DNA from 4 places in the Desulfosporomusa polytropa genome. Region 3 is predicted to be linked to each of the others. Evidence: riboswitches for the same ligand, from Rfam matches in the RefSeq annotation. Region 3 holds a riboswitch; each other region holds the start of a gene.

Region 1 (4,953 bases), 800 kb from region 3:
TGACTTGTGGCGAGTGCTTATGCACGAGATGCGAGGCTTAGGCCATGAAGAACCGTCAAGTTTTACTGCTGCCCAGCGTGAAAAGTATCGCGAAATATTTATTCATACCATCGGGATATTACAAACTATCTTACAAGAAGGTATTGAGCAGGGAAGTATCCGTAATTGTGATATACATAAAGCTGCTCATGGTTTATTCAGCGTCATTGTTATGACAGTATTCCAGGGTTTTGTTGAGGATAACAGTGACTCCCTTGATAAGGCAGCTAACGGTATTGCTGATGTCTTCCTTTATGGCGTTGTTGCGCGCTAAAAAAGGGCTGTGGAAAAACTTATAATAAGTTATCCACAGCCCTGCTTGCTTAGATCGTACATAGCCTCTTTTGAAAGAATTAAAATGCTGGTACAATGGCACCTTGATATTTTTCATTAATAAACTTCTTAACTTCTTCAGATGTTAAGGCTTTAGTTAATTTTTGGATTTCAGGACGGTTTTCATCGCCTTTGCGGACAGTAAGGATATTAACATAGGGAGAGTCCTTTTGTTCAATAAACAGAGCATCTTTACTGGGGACAAGCTTAGCTTCTAGTGCATAGTTAGTATTAATGACGGCTAAAGTAAGATCATCAAGTGAACGAGGTAGTTGCGCAGCTTCAAGCTCGCGGATTTTTACATTTTTGGGATTATCGGTGATATCGCTAATAGTAGCAGTAACACCTGCACCATCTTTGAGTTTAATAATGCCGGCTTTGGCTAGCAGGGCTAGTGCACGGCCGCCGTTGGTGGGATCATTGGGGATGCCGATTGCTGCACCGGTTTGCAGGTCATTCAGGTTCTTGACTTTCTTGGAGTAGATACCCATCGGTTCAATATGTACGGCAGCGGTGTAGGTCAGATCAAGCTTGCGTTCAGCGCTGAATTTGGTCAGATAGGGGATGTGCTGGAAGAAGTTAGCGTCTAGTTCTTTTTCAGCCACAGCCATGTTGGGACGGACATAGTCGCTCATCTCGACAATAACCAGGTTGATGCCTTCTTTTTCAAGCAGTGGTTTGACAACATTGAGAATTTCAGCATGCGGTACGGCAGTTGCGCCAACTTTAATGGTTTTCTTATCTGCGGCTGACGGAGCAGGGGTGCTCTTGCTGCCACAACCAGCGATAAAGGTAGAAAAGGCTAATAATGCAATCATTACTAACAGGGTAAACTTTTTCATAGAATAATTCCTCCTAATACTTATCTCTAATCTCTAATAATAATGACTAGATGATCCTCCTTTCGTGAAAAGTAGTAAGCCTCTTCGGCAGTCCGAAGAGGCTTGTTGTCCAGTTCTTCATCTGCCAGGAGGTAATCCTGTGGAATTGGCACCGTTCGCAAATACGATGGTTGCCGCGGCGTCATTGGGCCATTCCCTCAGCCAGCTCTTGATGAACAATATTTAATTTTATGAATTTTATATTAACATGACTACGAAAGACTGTCAACAGAAAAAGTGGTGTAAAAAAACGGGAATTTTACAAAAGACGTTTTAATTAAATAAAGATGGAAAGTATTAAAGAAGGAAAATCCGGGAAAATAGCGAATAAATATAAAAATAGCAAGTACTTATAGGGAGGCTAGTAGTTATGCCTGCAAATCCTAAATTAAAAGATAGGCTTACCGATCAGTTGTTTAGAGGGATTTTATCGCTAAACAGTGAGGAGGAATGTTATCAATTTTTTGAAGACGTATGCACAATTGGGGAACTTAAAGCTATGGCTCAGCGGCTGGAAGTGGCGCGACTGTTAAAAGCAGGCGTTATTTATGATGATATTGTTGCTGCAACCGGTGCGAGTACAGCAACAATCAGCAGAGTTAAGCGTTGTCTGTATTATGGTGCCGATGGCTATAAAATGGTGTTGGATAAAGTAGATAACAGCTGATTAGAATGGAGTGTACACAATGAACAGGAATAATTTTGTGCCGCAAATTCCTTATGGAACACGTGATCTGCTGCCGCGAGAAGCAAAACAAAAACGCATTGTGGAAGGAGCTCTTGCTGAGCTGTTTTCCTGTTGGGGTTATGATGAAGTGGTGACGCCAACTTTTGAATATATGGAAACTATAACACTAGGTACAGGCAACGCTATCCAGGAGCATGTGTTTAAATTTTTTGATAAGAATAATCGTACGTTAGCGCTGCGTCCTGATATGACAACACCCATTGCGCGGGTAGCTGCGACAAGATTTAAAGAAAGGCCGCTGCCGCTCAGATTATTTTATCTTACTAATGTATTTCGGCATGAGCAAGCGCAAGCTGGACGACAGTGTGAATTTTACCAGGCAGGGATTGAACTTTTAGGAGCCCCGGGGCCAGCAGCTGATGCGGAGATTATCGCATTGGCGGTTGAAGCCATGCTGGAGGCCGGTTTAACCAATTTTCAGATTGGTTTAGGCCAAGTTGCTTTCATTAACGGCCTTATGGACGAGAGTGGCTTAAGTCCGCAGGAGCAGCAAAAAGTAAAATATGCTATGGTTACCCGTGATTTGGTGGGATTGGGTGAGGTTTTGGCCCAAAGCGGTATTAGTCAGGCAGCCAGGGAACTATTGCAACAAATTCCCCTCTTACATGGGCGAGAGGATATGCTTAATACTGCTTACCGACTTGTTGCTAACGAACGAAGCCGCTCTGCACTTGATAATCTGGCTGACATTCATAAGCTTTTAGCAGGCTATGGCGTTGACCGGTATGTCAACTTTGACTTGGGCATCATTCGCGATTTTGATTATTATACTGGTATGGTCTTTGAGGGCTATACACCAGGTTTGGGCTTTCCCCTATGCGGCGGTGGTCGTTATGATACCATGTTGGCTTCTTTCGGTGTTGCCAATCCAGCCACAGGTTTTGCCCTGGGAATCGAACGAATGCTGCTGGCACTAGAGCGTCAAGGCATTGACGTTAGTGTTCGCGGTAAAGATATATACATTGCTTGGGCCGAGGGGAAACTGTCTGAGGCTATTGAAGCGGCCAAGCAGTATCGCAAAGCAGGCCGTCGAACAGAACTGGCGCTTTCTGGGTGTTCAAAAACGGCAGCACAAACGGCGGCTACTGAACAAGGCTATGAAGAACTGATCTATATTGAATAAACGCGTTAAACAGGTTGTTGCTGCGCTTACTGCCCGGATTGACGAAAGTGATAAAGAATTTGTCGATAAATACCTAAATAAAGCGCAGGCTGCCTTGTTTTGGCAGATGGATCTGCCTGACCAGCGACATGCTTTGAATGTAGCATATACAGCATGTAAGCTTGCGGCTGATCAAGCAGCTGTTGATCAACAACTACTTATAAAGTGTGCGCTCTTGCACGATGTCGGCAAGGTTAAAGGTGACGTTAGTACTGCTGATAAGATTATTACTGTGATTTTAGATACGTTTGCGGCACAGTGGGCGAAATCCTGGGGAAAAATGGGGCGGGGCGGCAAAATAGACAATCTTCGTCATGCTGTCTATATTTACTATAATCATGCTGCTCGCGGGGCGACTATGCTGCGTGCAGCTGGCCTGCCCCAAGAGCTGACCGAAATTGTCGCAAGACATCATGAGGCTCCGGTAGTAGGTGAACCACCGGAGCTTACGCTGCTTAAAATGGCTGATAGCCTAAACTAATAGCCTTTGACTTTATCAACAAGATTTATCATATCCCGACCCTGGATAAAACGGGTGAGATTATCAGCGAGCAGCTTGACAGCACGGTCAAGATAGGCCGGTGATAAAGCGGCAACATGGGGTGTGATAATAACATTAGGCATAGTCCACAGCGGACTGGATTCTGGCAGCGGTTCGTGAGTAAACACGTCCAGGCCGGCACCACGAATTAGTTTTTGTTCTAAGGCAGTGATTAAATCGGCCTCATTTACAATAGCACCCCTTGAAATATTGAAAAAATAGGCCGAAGGCTTCATCACGGTAAAATGCTTTAGGCCAATCAGATTTTCGGTGTTCTCAGTCAGCGGCAGGGCAATAACAACATAGTCCGCCTGAGATAGCATTTCCTGCAAACTATCATTATCTGGCGGATATAGCTTATCTACAAACAATTCAGTAGTCATTTCCTGTTTGCTGGCAAGGACCGTCATACCTAGCGCCTTGGCCTTTTTGGCAATCTCGCGTCCAATAGCACCCAGGCCAATGATGGCAAGGGTATGCTCGTGTAATTCATCTGTCGGCACTCTCTTCCAGGTTTTCGCATCTTGCTGACGAATACTCAGGATAAGTCCCCGGCTAAAAGCCAGCATCATGGCTAGTACATGTTCGGAGACAGGAATACCATGGATGCCCTTGGAATTCGTGAGGATGGTGTCAGCAGCCTGAATTTCAGGAAAGAGCAGTTTCTCCACTCCGGCGCTTAGTGCATGAATCCATTCTAAGTGAGGGGCAGCTTGATACAGATGGCGGGTTTCAGCCCAGCCCCAGGTTGCTAGAATATGGCACTCAGGCATATGTTCGAGGGCGTTCTTTGCATCGCTTATGATTATATTTACATTTGGCTCAGCGGCTTTAATGATTTCTTTATGCCTGTTGGCCAATGGGTTGAGCACAACAATATTAAGAACAGCCATGATGAACCTCCTTATTTAATGATAGTATCTTGTCAAATACTTCTACATATGCAGCCTGTTTTCCTACCTAAGACGAAAAAGCAGATACTATCAAGGGAGCGGGTTCTGTTACAAAAAGAAAAATTCATAGTAGTATATTGACGCTGGCAATGTATAATGTTAATATATTATCATATTAACTCTTTAATTAATTAAAGGAACAGGAGGCTGACATGACCTCAAATGATATGGATTATTTAACAATAGCCTTGCCTAAAGGCAAGCTCTTTGATCTTTCGGTGAATATGCTGGCCAAAATCGGTTATACGGCTGAAGGACTCAGCGAGAATTCGCGTAAATTGGTTATTGCCAATGAG
Region 2 (4,953 bases), 2.8 Mb from region 3:
AATTCCAAAAAGCGCTGATACCAGCGAGGAAACAGCCACCATGTAAAATGTTTCTCCTAGTCCCTCAACCAGCAACATGAGCATGTCTTGCGACATAACCAATCACCTCTGTTCTCAAATCTAGATCCTGCATATAACGTAGTGCATTTTGGATATCTTCGTCCTTCCCTGATAGCTCAATCAAGAGCGTACCATAAGGAATATCCTGCAAATGATCAATATTGCCTGATATAATATTTACATCTACAGCAAACCGGCGAATAAGTCCAGCTATAAATGGTTCATTGGTCGCTTCCCCGAAAAAAGATAACCTCATAACAAGATTTCCACCAACTATTGGCGCTTCTGACAACAGCTTTGCTAATGTATCTGGGACTTTGTTATTTACTACTGCTTTAATAAAATCCTGCGCGGTTGCTGATTGTGGATTAGTAAACACATCAAATACTTTACCGATTTCAACCAACTGTCCCCCTTCAATAACGGCAACTTTGTCACAAATCGCTTTAATAACATGCATCTCATGAGTTATTAGAACAATAGTCAGACCTAGTTTTTTATTTATATCTTTCAACAGCGCCAAAATGGATTCTGTAGTCTGCGGATCAAGCGCCGAGGTTGCCTCATCACATAAGAGCACCTTAGGCTCACTAGCTAATGCCCTGGCAATACCTACCCGCTGCTTCTGCCCACCACTAAGTTGGGCTGGATAAACATCTCGCTTGTCTGTCAGGCCAACTAATTCTAATAAAGGTTCTACTTTTTTTTCTCGTTCAGCCCGGTTGATACCAGCTAATTCCAATGGAAAAGCTACATTTTCAAGTACAGTGCGTGCCGAAAGTAGATTAAAGTGCTGAAAAATCATCCCCATACGTTTACGAGCTTCTCGTAACTCGCCCTCAGATAAGGTGATCATATCTTGACCATCAACCAATACCCGGCCAGCAGTAGGGCGTTCCAGCAGATTAATACAACGAATCAGCGTGCTTTTCCCGGCACCGCTTTTACCAATAATACCAAAAATTTCACCCTGCTCTATTTCAAGAGACACATTATCAAGTGCATTTACAGGGCCTGATTCTCCCTGATATACCTTCTGTAATTCAGTTAACATAATCATATTTATATGGTTCCTCCTTTACTTCCTGAAAATAAAAAAGCCTCTTCACAGAAGAAGAGACATAATTAACTAACTATGCTATTCTTCATCTGCCAGGCCCTTACGGGCTTCTGCAGGAATTGGCACCGTTTCGCCTATACAAATGCGTATATGCGATGGTTGCCGCGGCTTCATAGGGCCAGTCCCTCAGCCAACTCTTGATGAAAAATCACTGTATTCAGTTCTTGGAGTTATATTAGCACAAGGTCTAAATGCTGTCAAGGAAAAATTGTAAAGTTGTTATGCTTGCAACAATCTAAACTTTGCGACAACAAAAAACACCTACCAAATAGTAGGTGTTTCAATCAACCAGCAACTTCCTAATCTCCCAGGCCAATCCAACCAAGTACCTTCGGCTACTACGAACGTCCATAGCACCCCATCTGCTTCGTTGTCACTGCGGGCGTCCCCTCCGACGTACTTCCAGTACGACTACGGCGACGTCCTCGCTCCGCCTAGCACCTGGGGCACTCTGAACGTTCTAAACTTTAAGGCAATAAAAAAACACCTACATATATAGTAGGTGTTTTAAAATTAACCAGCAACTTCCTAATCTCCCAGGCCGTTTCCAACCAAGTACCTTCGGCGTTTGTGGGCTTAACTACTGTGTTCGGTATGGGAACAGGTGGAGCCCCACAGCTATCGTCACTGGATATAGTTACGGCTGTTGATAACGCACCATCTGCGTCGTTGTCGCTCCGGGCGTTCCCTCCGACGTACTTTCCAGTACGACTCCGGGTACGTCCTCACTCCGCCTAGCATATGTCACGTTCTGAACAGTCTAAGGCAATACATTGTATTCCCTGAAAACTTCACAGAAGAAAGACTGCGTATTAGGATTCATTGATGTTTGCACTTCATGCAAACGAGGTTTTAAGTCAAGTCCTCGGCCTATTAGTACCAGTCAGCTGCATGGATTACTCCACTTCCACATCTGGCCTATCTACCTTGTAATCTGCAAGGGGCCTTACTTCTTTCGAATGACAGACCTCATCTTAAGGCTGGTTTCACGCTTAGATGCTTTCAGCGTTTATCCTTTCCGAACGTAGCTACCCAGCTCTACTCCTGGCGGAATAACTGGTACACCATTGGTTCGTCCACTCCGGTCCTCTCGTACTAGGAGCAGTTCCCTTCAAGTCTCTTACGCCCGCGATGGATAGGGACCGAACTGTCTCACGACGTTCTGAACCCAGCTCACGTACCACTTTAATGGGCGAACAGCCCAACCCTTGGGACCTACTTCAGCCCCAGGATGTGATGAGCCGACATCGAGGTGCCAAACCTCCCCGTCGATATGGACTCTTGGGAGAGATTAGCCTGTTATCCCCAGGGTAGCTTTTATCCGTTGAGCGATGGCCCTTCCACTCGGTACCACCGGATCACTAAGCCCGACTTTCGTCCCTGCTCGACTTGTCTGTCTTGCAGTCAAGCTCCCTTCTGCCTTTACACTCTTCGCGCGATTTCCATCCGCGCTGAGGGAACCTTTGGGCGCCTCCGTTACTCTTTCGGAGGCGACCGCCCCAGTCAAACTGCCCGCCTGACACTGTCCTCAGTTTCGTTACTTCTTGAGTTAGAATTCCAGTAAATAAAGGGTGGTATCCCAACATTGACTCCAACAAGACTTGCGTCCTATTCTCTCAGTCTCCCACCTATCCTGTACATCATTTACCAAAACTCAATGTCAGGTTGCAGTAAAGCTCCATGGGGTCTTTCTGTCCAGTCGCGGGTAACCTGCATCTTCACAGGTATTTCAATTTCACCGGGTCCCTCGTTGAGACAGTGCCCAAGTCGTTACACCTTTCGTGCGGGTCGGAACTTACCCGACAAGGAATTTCGCTACCTTAGGACCGTTATAGTTACGGCCGCCGTTTACCGGGGCTTCAATTCACAGCTTCGATTGCTCTAACCGCTCCTCTTAACCTTCCGGCACCGGGCAGGTGTCAGCACCTATACGTCAGCTTTCGCTTTAGCAGGCACCTGTGTTTGTGGTAAACAGTCGCTTGGGCCTCTTTTTTGCAACTCATTTTCGCTTCAACCGTTTCAAGTTTACACGATATATAAGCTCCCCTTTTCCCGAAGTTACGGGGACATTTTGCCGAGTTCCTTAACGAGGGTTCTCCCGCGCACCTTAGGATTCTCTCCCCGCCTACCTGTGTCGGTTTACGGTACGGGCACCTATTATCTCACTAGAAGCTTTTCTTGACAGTGTGGGATCAATCAATTCACCGTTATCACTAACAGCTACCCATTACTTCTCAGGTTCCAGTTGTGCGGATTTGCCTACACAACACCCTACAAGCTTAGACGCGAATTTCCATCCTCGCGCTCATTTACCCTACTGTGTCACTCCATCGCTCAAACGACTTTAGGTGGTACTGGATTTTTAACCAGTTGTCCATCGCCTACGCATCTACGCCTCGGCTTAGGTCCCGACTTACTCTGAGCGGACGATCCTTCCTCAGAAAACCTTAGGCTTTCGGTGGACAAGATTCTCACTTGTCTTTTCGCTACTCATACCGGCATTCTCACTTCTATACGGTCCACAGCTCCTTACGGTACTGCTTCTCTCCCTATAGAACGCTCCCCTACCCATGTCGTTAGACATGCCATAGCTTCGGTTCCGTGCTTTAGCCCCGGACATCTTCGGCGCACAATCTCTCGACCAGTGAGCTATTACGCACTCTTTAAATGGTGGCTGCTTCTAAGCCAACATCCTGGTTGTTTCGGAAATTCCACATCCTTTGCCACTTAGCACGGCATTGGGGACCTTAGCTGATGGTCTGGGCTGTTTCCCTTTTGACTACGGATCTTATCACTCGCAGTCTGACTCCCAGGTTAAAGTATATCCATTCGTAGTTTGACAAGGTTCAGTAATCTATAAGACCCCTAGCCCTATCAGTGCTCTACCGTCTATACTCATTACCTGAGGCTAGCCCTAAAGCTATTTCGGGGAGAACCAGCTATCTCCGCGTTCGATTGGCATTTCACCCCTATCCACAACTCATCCCAAAGCTTTTCAACGCTCACGGGTTCGGTCCTCCACGCATTTTTACCTGCGCTTCAACCTGGCCATGGATAGATCACTGCGGTTTCGGGTCTACAATAACTAACTATCGCCCTATTTAGACTCGCTTTCGCTTCGGCTCCATGTTTTCCACTTAACCTCGCTAGTTACTGTAACTCGCCGGTTCATTCTTCAATAGGCACGCCGTTGACCACATAAGGGTCTTCGACTGCTTGTAGACATACGGTTTCAGGTTCTCTTTCACTCCCCTCCCGGGGTGCTTTTCACCTTTCCCTCACGGTACTATGCGCTATCGGTCGCCAAGGAGTATTTTGCCTTGGAGGGTGGTCCCCCCTGCTTCCCACAGGGTTCCTCGTGTCCCGTGGTACTCTGGATTCTGATCCTCAAGCTCGATCTTTCGCTTACAGGGCTGTTACCTTCTGTGGCCTACCTTTCCAGGTAGTTCGACTAGATCTAGCTTGATTTATATCAGTCCGCAACCCCAAAGAGCAAAGCTCTCTGGTTTGGGCTCTTCCCCGTTCGCTCGCCGCTACTTAGGGAATCTCAATTGATTACTTTTCCTCCGGGTACTTAGATGTTTCAGTTCCCCGGGTGCCCTCCTAACTTACGTTAGGTGACGGTGCATTACCACCGCCGGGTTCCCCCATTCGGAAATCCAGGAGTCAAAGCTTGCTTGCAGCTCTTCCTGGCATATCGGAGCTTACCCCGTCCTTCGTCGGCTCTTGGCGCCTAGGCATCCGCCGTATGCCCTTACTAACTTGACTTATGC
Region 3 (4,953 bases):
ACCATGGATAATCATCTAGAACATCAAGAATGGACTTTAAGTCTGGGATATTTTCCTCCTCTAAGCCGACAATAAAGCCCTCTATCTTCCTATTACCAAATGGCACAAGCACACGCCAGCCTATAGCCACAAATGATAAATGGGCGGGAATAAGATAAGAAAAGGGTTTATTAATGCTGCGGGTGGGAATATTTACAATTATTTGAGCGGTATTTGACATTTTTTCACCTAAAGTTCATTTCTTATTTAGATAAAGAGAAGAGGACTTGTTCAGTCCCCTTTTTAACTAAAAGTATATATTCGCTTTTAACTATCAAATACCTGCTACCGGTTTTTCCTGGTAATGAGCGGCCATTTCCCAATCAAGCCCGGTGTCCATCGGCAAACGTTTAAAAAAACGTTTAATCCGGCGTCTTCTTAGCGGAGAAAAATGAAGTTTCATTTGGTTACTTACTCCTATTCTTGAACTGAATAGCCAAGTGATTGTAATGTCTCTTCAATATATCCGCTAGAATTTACAGTTTCATCGTGGCTAACCACAACTTGCTGGGAAGCCATGTCCACCTTAACTGAGGAAACACCATAAAGGTGGGATAACGTATGTTCAATACGATCCCGGCAGTGGTCACCTTTAAGACCGCCAACGTGGTAAACAGATTCTGTAATATTTTTTTGAGCAGCCAATGAAATACCTCCTTTAAACTGAATTGAATGTCCAGCAATATTAGTATTACCATTGACCATTAATTAATAAGTTTAGATATTGGCCTCTTTGCGAAGAAGTTCGGCTTTATCAATGTGTTCCCAAGGCAAATCTACATCAGTACGACCAAAGTGGCCATAGGCAGCAGTCTGACGATAAAGAGGACGTCTAAGATCAAGCGACTTAATTATACCCGCAGGTCGTAAGTCAAAATGCTTGTTGATAAGTGCAACAATTTTATCTTCTGGAATTTTACCAGTCCCAAAAGTTTCCACCATAACAGATACTGGACGAGCGATGCCAATGGCATAGGCCAATTGAATTTCGCATTTGTCGGCTAGTCCTGCAGCAACTACATTTTTAGCAACATAGCGGGCCGCATAAGCACCAGACCGGTCAACTTTTGTGGGATCTTTACCGGAAAAAGCACCGCCGCCATGCCGAGCCATACCGCCATAGGTATCAACTATTATTTTACGTCCGGTTAAGCCTGAATCGCCTTGCGGGCCACCCACGACAAATCGACCGGTTGGGTTAATATAGTATTTGGTTTTGGCATCTAATAGCTCTTGGGGAACTATGGGATTTATTACGTTAGCTATAAGGTCTTTTTCAATAGTTTCCCGATCAACGTCAGGACTATGCTGAGTTGAAATTACGATGGTATCAACCCGTACCGGTTTGCCATCTTCATATTCAACAGTGACCTGAGTTTTACCATCTGGGCGCAGATAACTCAGATCGCCATTTTTACGAACTTCGGACAATCGACGTGCCATTTTATGTGCTAAGGCGATTGGCAACGGCATAAATTCCGGGGTTTCGTTAGTAGCGTAACCGAACATCATGCCTTGGTCACCGGCGCCAATAGCATCAATGGCATCCATGTCACCCTGCTTGGCTTCAAGCGCCTTGTCTACACCCAAAGCAATATCAACCGATTGTTCGTCAATAGATAGTAAGACACCGCAGGTTTCGCCATCAAAACCATACTTGGCACGCGTGTAACCAATACTTTTAATAGTTTCACGCACAATTTTGGGAATGTCAACATAGCACTTAGTGCTGATCTCACCTACTACATGTACAATACCAGTAGTAACTAATGTTTCACAGGCTACTCGGGCCTCAGGATCTTGAGCTATAATAGCGTCAAGCACACTGTCGGAAATTTGGTCAGCAATCTTATCCGGATGGCCTTCAGTTACAGACTCTGATGTAAACAGCACACGTTTTGTTGCCATAAATATAATCCCTCCTAACTAGTTACTAAAAAAAGAAACTCCCACAAAGGGAGGTGTGATTTTTCACTCCCATCTCGCGGTTTACCGCCGGAATTGGCACCGTTTTTAGCATAAATATGCTAAATGGTTGCCGCGGTTTCATCGGGCCAGTCCCTCCACCAACTCTTGATGAGTATAGTATATGCAATTGTCACATCAAAGAAATTTTAAACTAAATATAAAAAAAAATCAAGTAGATTTTGTCAGCATTTTGTCAATTTTGTCTATAAGAATTTCTGCTATTTGCTGTTTGCTAAGCTGCGGTAGTTCTTCTATATCACCGTTTTTATGTATAATTTTTACAATGTTGGTATCAATATTGAAACCAGCTCCAGGGAGGGTCACATCATTAGCAACAATCATGTCAAGATTTTTCTTGGTTAATTTCTCCTGGGCGTGAGTCATAAGGTCTTCGGTTTCAGCAGCAAAGCCAATTAATAATTGCTGTTTTTTCTTTTGCCCCAACTCAAATAAAATATCTGGATTTCTAACGAGATTAATGGTTAAGGTATCCCCTGTCTTCTTGATTTTTTGTTCAGCTACCATTTCAGGTCGGTAATCTGCAACAGCTGCAGCTTTGATTACAATATCGACAGTATCAAATTCGTCAAGAACAGCAGCCTGCATTTGAGCCGCTGTTTCTACTCGTTTAATAGTTACCCCCAGTGGAGTTGGTAGGCTTGATGGACCAGAAACAAGTATGACTTCAGCGCCCCGTCTAGCTGCTACCCCGGCAAGAGCGTATCCCATCTTACCGCTCGAACGGTTACCAATATATCTGACAGGGTCAATGGCCTCACGCGTACCGGCCGCTGTAATCAATATACGTTTGCCTTGCAAATCTCGGCAGTTTTGCAACAAAGCAATAACTTTATCGACGATTACTAACGGTTCTGGTAAACGGCCTGGTCCCTCAACACCACATGCCAATAAGCCGACAGCAGGTTCTATAATATGATAACCTAACCCTGCCAATTTGGTTAAGTTCTGCTGAGTAACCGGGTTGAGATACATATTGGTATTCATAGCCGGTGCTACTATTATTGGGGCTTTTGTAGCCATAATGGTAGTGGTAAGCATATCATCAGCAATACCATTGGCTATTTTCCCAATAATATTGGCGGTAGCAGGTACAACAAGAAACACATCCGCCCAGTTAGCTAAGGCAATGTGCTGCACGTTCCAAGTTTTGGGCTCTTCCCACATATCAGTTACTACCGGATTACCGCTAAGTTCACGAAAAGTTAACGGTGTGACAAACTCTGTGGCCGCTTTGGTCATGATAACGTTGACGTTACAACCCGCTCTTTTCAAACGGCTGACAACCTCAACTGCCTTGTAGGCTGCGATTCCACCACTAACTCCCATAACAATGTTTTGACCTAAAGACATCATTGACTCCTATTTAATACCAGTTTTAGTGCGTTCATAGGTGATTTTCCCTCGAGCAACTTCTTCTAGCGCAATTGTCACTGGTTTGTTGGATTTGCATTCAATAAGCGGCTGCTGTCCATCCATAATTTCACGCGCCCGTTTAGCGGCTAATACTACCAATGTGTATTTACTGTCAACCTTTTTTACCAAAGAATCTAGCGACGGATTTATCATAGCGTTTCCCCTAACTTATTATTATTATAGTGTTGAGACCTCATTGCCAACACAACCAGCACTATAGAGATTATCAATTAATGCGGTGTTGCGTTCTGCCCTTAGTTTTTCAGCGGCAATAATGATCTCCACTTTTTGGACAGCTGCCGCTACTTGATCATTCATTACAATATAGTGATAGTTCTGTGCCAAAGAGAGCTCACCACTAGCACATTGTAGGCGTTTTTTGATGACATCAATGCTATCAGTACCACGTTTGTAAATCCTGTTAGCAAGTTCATCCAGTGAAGGTGGAATAATATATATATATACACCTTCCGGAAATTTTTCTTTTACTTTCATGGCACCTTGTGTATCTATTTCTAATACAACATCATATCCCTTATGTAACTGCTCAAGAACATAGTGACGTGGTGTCCCATAAAAATTACCGTAGACTTCGGCCCATTCCAAGAGGTCATCATTGTCAATCATATTTTTAAACTGATCTTTGGCAACAAATAGATAATTTATTCCATCCACTTCTCCTGCTCGGGGCGACCGGGTTGTAGCTGATATAGAATATTTCAAATGAGAATTGCTACGCAGCAGTTCGCGACAAACTGTGCCTTTACCAGTGCCAGAAGGGCCGGAAACAACTATTAATATTCCTTGTTGAGGCATAGGCTGTCTCCTTTCCGATCTTATTCAGCAGGTTCATCAGTAGTATCTTTGCTAGTCAAGCGATGAGCTACTGTTTCAGGTTGTACTGCTGATAAAATAACATGATCACTGTCGGTAATAATTACAGCGCGGGTGCGGCGGCCATATGTAGCATCAATAAGCATACCCCGATCACGTGCTTCCTGAATAATTCGTTTTATGGGGGCTGATTCCGGGCTGACAATAGAGATAATCCGATTAGCCGAAACAATATTGCCAAAGCCAATATTTATTAATTTTATATCCATTATAACTCCTCCTATAATTTTATAGGCTATTTTTTGATGTAATGGTTTTTATATTACTCTATGTTTTGGATTTGCTCTCTGACCTTCTCTATTTCACTTTTAATTTCAACAACAACATTAGCAATGTTAGAATCGTTGGCTTTGGAAGCAATGGTATTCGTCTCCCGGTTTATTTCTTGTACAATAAAATCAAGTTTGCGCCCCACCGCCTCAGAAGATTTAACTGTTGTGTGAAATTGTGCCAAATGGCTTTTAAGCCGAACAATTTCTTCGGTAAAATTAGTCCTGTCAGCAAATATGGCTGTTTCCTGGAGTAATCTGGTCTCATCAGGCTCAGCCCCTACAGCGCCTAGTAATTCTCGCATGCGGGATAATAATTTTTCCCGATATTCGACAAGAATTTGCGGTG
Region 4 (4,953 bases), 1.7 Mb from region 3:
CCTGCCAACCTATGTTCCGGGTAAACAATAAGCCAAATTGGATTTTTTATAAAAGCAAACATGGAAAACTTGGCTTTGCTTTTTATAGGCAATACAACAACACCTATGTCAATGCTTCCATCCTCTAACATTCCTTCAACGGCCTTAGAACCAACTTCAATCAATTCAATAATAATGTTAGGATACTTCTTCTTAAACTCCCCAATAGCTATGGCAAAAAAACTAGTCTGAACCATTGGCGGAATACCAATACGGATGTTTCCTTTACTGCCACTCGTTAAATCCTCCAAGTCTTTAGCTATATCCTTGAGTGAATCAACAATCTTAATACTACGTCCATAGAGAGCCTGCCCGGCATCTGTCAGCTTAATCTGACGTGCTGACCGGTCAATAAGGATAACCCCAAGCTCATCCTCTAATTTGCGGACCATCTTGCTAATGGAGGGCTGAGAAACGTGAAGCAATTGAGCTGCCTTGGTAAAACTCAGTTGCCTAGCTACTTCAATAAAATAAGTTAAATGGAGAATATCCATAACAGATGAGCTCCCTAATATCAGTATAAGGTATATAGTCCTTTTAGGACTATATACCTTATACTATGGCTGGCTCACTATGATTCTGTCAAGAATAATTTGCAATATTGCTCTCACAGAGCTCATGACAGCACAGCTTTATCCCAGAACTCCTGTGTCCGTGTTATATCCAAGGCAACTGGAATCAGTACCTTTTCATCCTGGCTATCAGCAGTTATATCAGCTTTGACAGTATCTATATTACTGTCAAATTGTTTGCAATTAAATAATTTCGCAAATAAATTCCACATGACCTCTCCCCCTTCCACAAGCTACCACTCCTCCTTCATTATATGCAAGTATGGAATGGGAGTATAATACACATAAGGCATGCACATGATTACTTATGGCTATATAAGATAAGACTTGGCTTGTACCAAGTCCTTTAGTTATCTATTACGGCGGACTTATACTGAATCTCCGGTACTAACCTAGCACCTAAATAGGCCAGACTAGAGGCTCGAAACCTAATCCACTGCCTAAGCGGCAAAACACTTGGAACTGGCAATACTTTATTAATAAACTTAACTAATATCGGGCGCAGTAAATGAAAATCAATCAAAAAACCATCATGCCCGTGTGGGCTGTCAATAACAGTATAATCGGTTCGCACACCTGCGCGGCGCATAGCTTCGACCAATTCTTGCTGCTGGTGCGGCGGATATAAAATATCTGAACTTACGCCCACTACCAGCACCTGAGCATCAATACGGGATAAAGCCGCTTCATAGGACGCATAACCAGCACTTACATCGAAAAGATCGAGCGCCCGCAGCAGATAAAGATAGGAGTTTGCATCAAACCTTTTGACAATGCGTGCCCCCTGATAGTCTAAGTAATTTTCCACCTCAAACTGCCCCTTGCGTGTACGACGGCCAAATTTATACGCCATAGATATTTCACTTTGATATGTAATCATCCCCAGTGCCCGTGCAGCCGCCAAGCCCTTTTCCGGACCGGCCCCGCCATAGTAGTTCCCATTTTTCCATTCGGGATCAAGCATGATAGCCTGACGGCCTACGCGGTTATACGCAATGGCTTGCGGTGCTGAATAGCCTGGAGCAGCAATTACAACAGCAGCCTTAATAAAACCTGGATAGCATACCGCCCATTCCAGCGCCTGCATCCCACCCATAGAACCGCCGACTACCATCGCCAGCTGTCGGATGCCAAGTATATCTACTAGCCGTTTCTGTACCCGTACTATGTCGTTTATGGTAATCTCCGGAAAATTAATTCCATATGGCTTACTGGTCGCTGGATCAAGTGAAGCCGGGCCAGTTGTTCCCTGGCAACCGCCCAGCACGTTGGCACAAATAACAAAAAACCTATCCGTATCCAACGGCCGACCTGGGCCAATTAATGCTTCCCACCACCCCGGTTCATCATATTGCTCATGGGCTGCCGCATGGGTATCACCAGTCAATGCGTGGGCGACCAGAATCGCATTATCACAGGCCTCTGCTAGCTTGCCATAGGTTTCATACGCCACAGTAACATCATTTAAACACGAACCACTTGTTACTATAAGCGGATTTTCCGGACTAGCTATCTGTACCAGTTTGAGCTGCGGCCGCCATTTAAAACCAGGAAAAAAGGTAATAACCATGATATAGCCTCCCCTCACAATTTTCTAAATACCCCAATATAAATGCCCCCTCAAATAAAAGAGGGGGCATTTGCTATACATCTAATCCCCTCTCATCTCCCAGGAATAATCTCTGATTCCTGCTGGAATTAGCACCACTGCACAAATATGCCGGTTGCTGGGTGTCATCGGGCCAGTCCCTCGACCTCTCTGGATAAGAGTTAGATATTAAGTTATTAGTAATATATACATGATACTCAACCAGGATACATTTGTCAAGTCAATCTTACGCTCAGTTTACAACTCAACCCATCATTTCTAGAAAAGCTTGCACTCTTGTTTTAATCTGCTCCACATCACCCTGCGAGTAGTCGGTCTCAACCTGTAGGAATGGAGTGTCGCCATTTTTCTTTAAAAACTCTTTAACTACCCGACTTTCTACGTTATAAGTATGACAACCCTGCCAGGTGATATCAACCACACCATCAATTCGATAGTCCGGTATCAGTTTGGCAAGATTCTCAAGGCGAATGGGGTTCGGGCTCATACAAGAACAAGGGGTTGCTAGATATTTCTCGGCAATAGCCTCGAGCGGTGACTTGGTTTCATCGACAAGTGTAACAAACTGCTTCATACCTGAGCAGTTCTCAATGTAGACGACTGCTGCACCACAATCCTCGATAATCTTAATAACCTTTTCTGAGCCGATACCTGTTGGCACGCCGGTAACCAAAATCCGTTTAGCCCCTTTAGGCATAGCGGCTTCGCCTTTGGCAATATTTTCTTGCATATCACTGATCATCTCTTTTATTTGTTGAGCAAATTCCGGCCGGTCGGTAACAAAATTCCGGCCCCACATCAGTTTTAAAAAGTCTTGCCCGGTCATCGGTACTGGGTCATTTTTCATACATTCGGCCAATTCCTGCATCAGGAGTCGCTCTTGATTCAGCACCTTTATGGCTTCTTTGAGCTTTTCATCGGTAATCTTGGTTCCTAGTTCTTTTTCCAGTAGTTCCTTCAATATTCTTACTTCATTTAGCCAGTATGCCTTATCACTATCATCAAGATAGGTCTGTGGCAGTTTCATAACATGCACTGGTTTAAAGGTATTCATGAGCTCAAACATCTTCTTTTTGCCATCACAGGTTGTTTCACCAATAATAATGTCCGAATAGAGAAAGTACGGACACTTATCTGTTACGGCAAAACCATACGAAGATTTGATGAGCGGACAGAAGTTACGCGGCAATGTCTTTTCCCCATCAGGAATGGCTTCCTCTTTAGTGGCACACAAACCAAAACCCAGCGCACCAGCCGCCAGTACAAGCTCTTGCGGCGCATAGACACAATAAAACCCTACTACCTTTTTACCTGTTTCTTTAATGCTTTTAAGCATCGCAAATGCATCTGCCATATTACTTTCCCCCATTATCTATTGATTTTAACATATTTACAGCGCATCCCACGCATACAGGGCCGCGCCGATAGACCCAGCAAATATTGCCTGATCATGAGTACTGATTTCCAGCCCCAGCCTGGCTGCAAGTTTACGCCTAAGGGCCTGATTCTGGGCTACACCGCCAGTAAAGGCAACCGGTGGCACAGGCTGAACTGCTGCCGCCATGGCTGCTACCCGGTTAGCGATTGAGGTATACAACGCGGCAATGATATCCTCACGAGCGACACCGCGGTTAACCAGCCCAATAACCTCAGACTCCGCAAATACAGTACACATCGAATTGATTGTACATTCCTGACTGCCAGCACCAGCCTCAATATAACCAATTTCGGCCACATCAAGCCCTAATGCGTTAGCCATAACCTGAAGAAACCGCCCTGTCCCGGCAGCACATTTGTCATTCATAACAAAATCCTGAACCTTACCATTTCCAGCTATCCGAATCGCCTTGGCATCCTGCCCACCAATATCAATTACCGTTTTAGCCTCAGGCAGAAGGTATGCTGCGCCACGGGCATGACAGGTTATTTCGGTCATAGCCTTGGTTACAAACGGCAAGTTAGAGCGCCCATAACCTGTTCCCACTAGGTAGGCTGGCGTGCTAACTGCTTGCTTGGCAAGTGCTGCAGCAAGCAGGCTGGCAGCTTGTTCCTTGGGGTTCCAGCCAGAAGGACAGCTTACATTTTCCATCTTCGTTCCATCATATAAGCTCAACTTGATTGCCGAAGAGCCTGCATCAATACCGGCAACTACTATTTGTTTCATAAACCACCTGTCCACTTGTAATGTGATAGACTAATTTTAATATTCCAATATAAATATTCTATGTATTCATTCGCTGGCAAAGTTGTTATTCCTGCTTATAGTCGCATAAAATAAAAGCATTCCAAACGCGCTGTCGCGTTGGAATGCTTTTATTTGTTCTTACTTTTTTGCAGTTACTCTTCACCAAACAGCGGAGTAGATAAATAACGTTCCCCGGTGTCAGGCAGAATCACGACAATATTTTTACCTTTGTTCTCCGGACGTTTTGCTAGCTCAGCAGCCACATGCAGCGCTGCGCCACTAGTAATACCAACAAGTAAGCCCTCTACGGTAGCAACATCCCGGGCTGCTTGGTAAGCCTCATCAGTCTGGACTGTGAAGATTTCATCAATTACTTTAGCATTGTATACATCAGGTACAAAGCCAGCGCCAATACCTTGAATCTTATGCGGGCCAGGATTGCCGCCTGACAATACAGGGGAATCAGCCGGCTCAACAGCAATCGCTTTTACACCAGGATTCCGTTGTTTAAGAGCTTCCGCAACACCAGTAATGGTACCGCCAGTGCC

What was found. Region 3 has a riboswitch for S-adenosylmethionine ahead of metK (methionine adenosyltransferase). Riboswitches for the same ligand answer to the same signal wherever they lie in the genome.
Region 1: linked by a shared signal. The riboswitch ahead of ACZ449_RS13175 (MetQ/NlpA family ABC transporter substrate-binding protein) and the one ahead of metK (methionine adenosyltransferase) in region 3 are both predicted to bind S-adenosylmethionine.
Region 2: linked by a shared signal. The riboswitch ahead of ACZ449_RS22630 (methionine ABC transporter ATP-binding protein) and the one ahead of metK (methionine adenosyltransferase) in region 3 are both predicted to bind S-adenosylmethionine.
Region 4: linked by a shared signal. The riboswitch ahead of metX (homoserine O-acetyltransferase MetX) and the one ahead of metK (methionine adenosyltransferase) in region 3 are both predicted to bind S-adenosylmethionine.

Annotation. Positions count from the first base shown of each region.
Region 1 is NZ_AP042400.1:2,395,441-2,400,393, reverse strand. It holds gene ACZ449_RS13180 (TetR/AcrR family transcriptional regulator) at 1-313, shown strand, start outside; gene ACZ449_RS13175 (MetQ/NlpA family ABC transporter substrate-binding protein) at 393-1,214, opposite strand; SAM riboswitch class I at 1,329-1,432, opposite strand; gene ACZ449_RS13170 (YerC/YecD family TrpR-related protein) at 1,624-1,920, shown strand; gene hisZ (ATP phosphoribosyltransferase regulatory subunit) at 1,940-3,124, shown strand; gene ACZ449_RS13160 (HDIG domain-containing metalloprotein) at 3,117-3,644, shown strand; gene ACZ449_RS13155 (D-2-hydroxyacid dehydrogenase) at 3,641-4,597, opposite strand; gene hisG (ATP phosphoribosyltransferase) at 4,810-4,953, shown strand, end outside.
Region 2 is NZ_AP042400.1:4,462,519-4,467,471, reverse strand. It holds gene ACZ449_RS22635 (methionine ABC transporter permease) at 1-96, opposite strand, end outside; gene ACZ449_RS22630 (methionine ABC transporter ATP-binding protein) at 65-1,120, opposite strand; SAM riboswitch class I at 1,203-1,327, opposite strand; rRNA gene rrf (5S ribosomal RNA) at 1,696-1,812, opposite strand; rRNA gene ACZ449_RS22620 (23S ribosomal RNA) at 2,034-4,948, opposite strand.
Region 3 is NZ_AP042400.1:1,595,980-1,600,932, reverse strand. It holds gene priA (primosomal protein N') at 1-220, opposite strand, end outside; gene ACZ449_RS09295 (hypothetical protein) at 314-442, opposite strand; gene ACZ449_RS09290 (heavy-metal-associated domain-containing protein) at 457-684, opposite strand; gene metK (methionine adenosyltransferase) at 757-1,947, opposite strand; SAM riboswitch class I at 2,014-2,122, opposite strand; gene coaBC (bifunctional phosphopantothenoylcysteine decarboxylase/phosphopantothenate--cysteine ligase CoaBC) at 2,176-3,378, opposite strand; gene rpoZ (DNA-directed RNA polymerase subunit omega) at 3,388-3,594, opposite strand; gene gmk (guanylate kinase) at 3,619-4,257, opposite strand; gene remA (extracellular matrix/biofilm regulator RemA) at 4,278-4,544, opposite strand; gene ACZ449_RS09260 (YicC/YloC family endoribonuclease) at 4,598-4,953, opposite strand, start outside.
Region 4 is NZ_AP042400.1:5,506,269-5,511,221, reverse strand. It holds gene ACZ449_RS27695 (LysR family transcriptional regulator) at 1-533, opposite strand, end outside; gene ACZ449_RS27690 (hypothetical protein) at 656-823, opposite strand; gene metX (homoserine O-acetyltransferase MetX) at 958-2,181, opposite strand; SAM riboswitch class I at 2,271-2,381, opposite strand; gene ACZ449_RS27680 (double-cubane-cluster-containing anaerobic reductase) at 2,465-3,574, opposite strand; gene ACZ449_RS27675 (acyl-CoA dehydratase activase) at 3,611-4,384, opposite strand; gene cysK (cysteine synthase A) at 4,558-4,953, opposite strand, start outside.